2 regions of the Gordonia sp. Swx-4 genome follow, and region 1 is predicted to be linked to the other one. Evidence: riboswitches for the same ligand, from Rfam matches in the RefSeq annotation. Region 1 holds a riboswitch; the other holds the start of a gene.
What was found. A riboswitch is a leader RNA that binds a small molecule or an ion and turns the genes downstream of it on or off. The one in region 1 is predicted to bind cyclic di-AMP.
Positions count from the first base shown of each region.

Region 2: another riboswitch for cyclic di-AMP. It lies ahead of PWF70_RS15390 (C40 family peptidase); the one in region 1 lies ahead of PWF70_RS05675 (transglycosylase family protein).

Region 1 is NZ_CP128197.1:1,235,532-1,238,483, reverse strand. It holds gene moaA (GTP 3',8-cyclase MoaA) at 1-130, shown strand, start outside; gene PWF70_RS05680 (MoaD/ThiS family protein) at 141-389, shown strand; cyclic di-AMP (ydaO/yuaA leader) riboswitch at 644-843, shown strand; gene PWF70_RS05675 (transglycosylase family protein) at 850-1,485, shown strand; gene PWF70_RS05670 (helix-turn-helix domain-containing protein) at 1,597-2,448, opposite strand; gene PWF70_RS05665 (SDR family NAD(P)-dependent oxidoreductase) at 2,502-2,952, shown strand, end outside.
Region 2 is NZ_CP128197.1:3,378,766-3,381,717, forward strand. It holds gene PWF70_RS15385 (C40 family peptidase) at 1-718, opposite strand, end outside; gene PWF70_RS15390 (C40 family peptidase) at 886-1,566, opposite strand; cyclic di-AMP (ydaO/yuaA leader) riboswitch at 1,584-1,814, opposite strand; gene PWF70_RS15395 (hypothetical protein) at 1,922-2,152, opposite strand; gene PWF70_RS15400 (DEDD exonuclease domain-containing protein) at 2,486-2,952, shown strand, end outside.

The sequences.
Region 1 (2,952 bases):
CGACGACGAGGTCGACGCCGCCATCGCGGCGCTGTGGCGCACCGACATGTGGCAGAAGGCTCCCGGACACGAGGTGAACGCGGCCGGCTTCGTGCAGCCGACGCGGCCCATGTCCGCCATCGGCGGATAGGCTCGCCCCGATGAACCTCACCGTCCGCTTCTTCGCCGCTGCTCGCGCCGCCGCCGGCACCGAGTCGCGCGTCGTCGACATCGAGCCCGCGGCCACCCTCGGAGACCTCGAGTCGACGCTGTCCGCCGGCAACCCCGAATTGGCGACGGTCCTCGAGCGGTGTTCCTACCTCCGCGACGAAACGGCCTTCACTGACCGTTCACTACAGCTCGGCATCTGCTCGACACTCGACGTCCTCCCCCCGTTCGCCGGTGGTTGACACCACAGCCGCCCTGTGACCTTTCTCACATAACGGAGCGGTAACGAGATGGCCACGGGACCGCATCCGGCGCGATGAACTGCGAGGACGCCGAAAGTTGGTCGGGAGACCAGGTTCTGGAGAAAAAATAAGTTGTGGACAAGCAGGTGAATCGGCCGATCGAAGGACGTACTGTACGAAGCGACCTTCTCGAAGGTCACGGTAAGGAAACAGAACATACGTCCCGCCGGCCGCGCCGAGCCTCGCTCCGCCGGTGGGAACGACCGCACGAAATCTAGGAGCGAGGACGGGGGACCCAACCTCATCCCCTGAGACCGGGCACCACACACGGTGTCCTCGGGGTTAAGTCCCAGGCGCAGAACCGTGGTTAACAAATCATGGTGACGCACTGGGGCCGAGCAGCCTCTCGCTCGAACCCGACAGCTGACTTCGTAGGCGCGTGGAGAGAGGAATTCGATCTATGTCCGGACGTCACCGCAAGCAGACGACCAACTCGACCACCAAGACCATCACCAAGGTCGCCCTCACCGGCGCCGTCCTCGGTGGCGGAGCCGCACTCCTGGGCACCGGTACCGCGAATGCCGCGACCGACGCCGAGTGGAACCAGGTCGCCCAGTGCGAGTCCGGCGGTAACTGGGCCATCAACACCGGCAACGGCTACCACGGCGGCCTGCAGTTCTCGCCGAGCACCTGGAGCGGCCACGGCGGCGGCGAGTTCGCCCCGACCGCCGAGCAGGCCACCCGCGAGGAGCAGATCGTCGTCGCCGAGCGCGTGCTCGCCTCGCAGGGCAAGGGCGCATGGCCCACCTGTGGCGTCGGCCTGTCGGGCCACACCCCGCGCACCGCGCCGAGCGATGTCCCGGCCCCGATCGTCAAGAAGCTCCAGGACGGCAACGGCAGCTTCAGCCTCGTCAAGGCCCCTGAGGCCAGGACCACCGACGACGTCGCCAAGCAGGTCACCTCGGTTCTCACCGATGCCGGTGTGAGCCCCGAGGTCGAGAACCTCTGGAACGCGGCCAAGAACAGCGGTGTCTCGCTGAGCCCCGATCAGATCAAGATGTTCAACGACAACAAGCACCTGCTGCCCAACCCCTGACGAGTAGCAACCCTTACCTGTAGCAGCTCGGACACAATCCGCAGCGCACAGAGGGACCCAGACGAAGGGCCCCGCACGATGACTGATCCGTGCGGGGCCCTTTTCCAATTCTCAGCTGGTTTCCGACAACCCCGCAGCGTCGGAACCGAGAACCTGCAGCAGGGCGAGCGCCTCGGCGTCCGCCGAACCCGCCGGCGCACTGTAGAGAACCAGATGCTGATCCCGCTCGGCGAGCTCCAGCGAATCGCAGTCGACCGTGATCTTTCCGACGACGGGATGCTGCAGACTCTTCCGGAGCGTCGGTGCAGCTGCGACGTCGTGCTGATCCCACAGCCGGGCGAACTGTGCGCTGCCTTCCCGGAGATCCTCGATGAGACCGGCGACCGTCGGGTCGGAGGGATAGCGGGTCGCCGCGAGCCGCAACCTGGCGACGACGTGGTGACGGAACTCCGCGCCGTCGGAGATCCCGTACAGCGGCGCGGCGTCGTCGGTGAGGAACGCCCGACGCGCGAGATTGCGTTCGGCCGGGCCGAGTTCGCCGAAGTCCTCCAGAAGCGCAGCCGCCAGATCGTTCCACGCGAGAACCTCGAAGATCGCCGACATCACGAACCCCGCGGTCTGCGGCATGCGGCCCAACAGGGCGACGATGCTCGGACGCACGTCCCGCCGATGAAGGGCGGTGCGGAGTGGGGCTGTCCCGGCGAGCATGTGCAGGTGATCGGACTCCTCATCGGTGAGCAGCAGCGCACCGGCGATGCCGACGAGCACCTCCGCCGACGGGCGGGGTGCGCGACCCTGCTCGAGGCGTACGTAGTACTCGGTCGAGATGTGTGCGAGCACTGCGACCTCTTCCCGCCTCAGCCCGGGAGTCCGACGCCGGGTACCGGCCGGCAGACCGACGTCCTCCGGCTGCAAACGCTCGCGTCGACTCCGCAGGAAGGAGGCGAGCCCGTGTTTGTCCATACCTCGAGTGTGCGTCCGGTCGGCCGGCGGAGAGTAGTACAGCCTGTGCCTGAATGAGCTCGTCTGTCGCGGCCACGCTGAACGGCATGACACACAACCCCGACATCCGGTCCACCCCGTCCATCGGCCTGCTCCGCGGCAAGGTCGTCTTCATCAGTGGCGCCAGCCGCGGAATCGGCGCCGCCGCAGCTCATCTGTTCGCCCACGAGGGCGCCTCGGTCGTCCTCGGTGCGCGCGGCCTCGATGCCCTCGAGCAGATCGTCGACGACATCCGGTCGACCGGCGGCACCGCCGACGCGGTGGCCCTCGACCTGGCCGACGACGCGAGTGTCCACGCCGCGATCGACCGTGTCGAGGAGCTGCACGGCCGCCTCGACGGCGCGTTCAACAACGGTGCCGTCGTCCAGGAGGTACCCGGTCAGCTGCAGGACACCACGGCAACCGACATCGACCGGCAGTTCGCGGTGAACTTCCGCGCGCACTGGATCGCGATGAACGCCGAAG
Region 2 (2,952 bases), 2.1 Mb from region 1:
CGACGAGTGCGGCGGCGGTGCCCTTGGGGACGATCCGCGGGTCGAAGTCGAACTTCGGGCCGAGGAGGGCGGCGAGCTGCTTGCCGGTCATCGACTGGTAGATCGCGCGGATCTGGATCGCCTGCATCTGCAGGTCGGCCTGCTTGGTCTGGAGGTCTCCGCGGACCCGTTCGGCGCGCGAGACGGCCTCCGACGCCGCGAGTGCGGTCTGGTCGGCGTCCTTCTTGGCGGCCGCGGTGCGGGCACGGACCTTCTTGATGGCGGTCAGGTCGGAAGCGGCCTGCCGCGAGATCATGTCGAGTCCCGACATCTGGTCGAGCAGCGCCTGGGGCGAGTCGCTGACCATCACCGCGTAGAGACCGCTGACGCGGGCGCCCTGGTAGCTGGCGCGCACGATGGCGTCGACCCTGGCCTGGTAGGAGGCGAGCTGCTCACGGCTGATGTCGAGTTTGCGCTGGGCGTCGGCCGCGGCCCGCTTGGCCTGCGCAACGACCGAGCGCTGCTTGTCGTACTCGATCTTGGCGTTGTGCATCGCCTCGGTGGTCTTCTCGGCCTCGGTGCCGAGCTGTTTGTATCGATCGAGAAGCTGGTCCGCCGATCGCGCGGGCGCGGCCTGGGCCTGCCCGACGCCGCCGGTCGTCAGCGGGACGACGGTCACGATCGCCGCCAGCAGACACAAGGCGAGCATCATCGGGCCCGATCGAGCGCGCAGACGCATCGCGTTCACTAGTCCCTCCCCGGAAAGCACGGTCCAGTCACTCCTCTACCGCTTCGTTCCTCCCCCGCGGACCACCCTAAGTTCCCCCGATGGCCCCCGAGACTGGATCGGGCGGATCGCACAAAGCTCGCGACCCGCCCTCTCCTGATGCTCTTGTTCAGTTGGTCTCAGTACCGCCGGATACCGGTGAGCTGCCATTCCTTGACCGCGTCACGCTTCACGGGCGTGCCGTAGGTCGAGGAGTGGACGAACTGTCCGTTTCCGACGTAGATGCCGGCATGGCCGCCACCGTTGAAGATCATCACGTCGCCCGGCTTGGCCTCGCTGTAGGAGACCGCGCGCCCGCCACCGAGCTGGCCGTAGCTGTCACGGGGGATGTTCTTGCCGGCCTGCTTGTAGGACCAGTAGACGAGACCCGAACAGTCGAAGGCGTTGGGGCCGGCCGAACCGTACGAGTACGGCGAGCCGATCTTGCTCTCCGCAGCCTTGACGGCCTTCTGGCCGGCGGTCAGCTGAGGCTGCCCGAGGGGGGCGCCACCATGCGGACGGAACTGCTGCGGGATCTGGTTCTGACCGATACCCGGGATGGTGAACTGGCCGACGTTGGGGATCTCGACCGTGGCAGCCGGCGACTTCGCGACGGGCTTGGGTGCCGGGGCCGCTTCCGGGGCCTTCTGCTCACCGGGCAGTGCCGGGATCTCGAAGGTACCGAGCGGGGTGTGGACCGGGGCTGCAAGAGCAGGGCCGGCCGCGGCAGCGAGCGAACCGAGCGTGATCGATCCAGCGATCACCGCCTTCTTGGCAACCGTGCTCCCACGATTGGGCTGTTCCAAACGATGTTTGGCCACGAAGCGAGTTCTCCTTCAGTTTCTCCCTGTACCGCCGACCGAGTTAGCTGTCGGGTTCGGGCCGGAAGAGTGGCCCTACGCGTTTTCGGCACAGCCGTATCCCAGAAGGACACGTTTGCGCGTTGACGCGATTCACCCCGATCGGGACAGTCTCAGCTGGTCGTGTCAGTACCGACATCCCTGGCCGCGCTGCCCGAAGTAAGTGGTTCCCCGGTTCGCCCGTGAGGGCGATTGAGCGGTGACTTGTGCGGACCACTTCTGTTGAAGCGGGACGCTCCGCAAAGGTCTCAGAAAGGTTACGAAATCGTCGGCGCTGTGTCCACTAGGCACCAGACACGCAGTTCGCCACCGCTTCTCAGCCCGCCCGGAGTTCGGTCGACGAGATGACGCGAAATGGCTTCTGACGTGCAGTTTTCTCGGTTCTTGCAGATCGTGCAGCGGCACTGGTGACCATTGCAGCCGACTGGAACACATCGATCGCGAGGTCCAGTTCCGCATCGTCGTCGAGGGCCTGCACCGTTACCGAAGCTCCACCTTCAACGGGTGCATCGTCCCAGTTCGGGCCACCGAAAAGCACGGTCATCATGCACCCGTCACAGGCGACGGGGCGGGCCGGGCAGGTTGCGCAGTCGACATGCATCGTGTGATCTCCATCTCATCTGGCCGTCGGAGGCGTTTGAACTCCGGATCGGGCGGGTCACGGCGGGCGATTTCGGCGCCGTCGGCGTCGATCTCTCACTTCGAGATGGAGACTAGGGACCACCACCGACAAACTCGCTCGCACAGTGTTCGACACATGCGTCACACGAGTAACAGGTGACATCGGCGTACGTCCCCGCCGCGGCCCCGGGACCGAAACGGAACGAACGATCGGGGTGTCACATCCGCCGTGTCGGTGCGTCGAACTAATGTTCGCCTCGTGACGCGCAGGGATGGTGGCGGTGCAGCCGCAGGACAGGTGATCTCGGGACAGCTGACCTTCGCGGATCTCGAGGCCGCCGACCAGGCCACCGGCGGCGACGCCATGTCGAGCGAGTTCAGCGATCGCGCTCTGTTCGACACCACGCTCGTCGTCGTCGACCTCGAGACCACCGGCTCGAATCCCGCAGGCGACCGCATCACCGAGATCGGCGCGGTGAAGATCCGCGGCGGCGAGGTGATCGGCGAGTTCGCCACCCTCGTCGATCCCGGCCGGCCCATCCCTCCGCAGATCGTCACGCTCACGGGGATCACGACGGCGATGGTCACCGACGCCCCCCGGATCGAATCTGTGCTGCCCTCGTTCCTCGAGTTCGCCCGCGGCGCGATCCTGGTCGCCCACAACGCGCGCTTCGACATGGGGTTCCTGCGGCAGAACGCCCTCCGGCTCCACCTGGACTGGCCGTT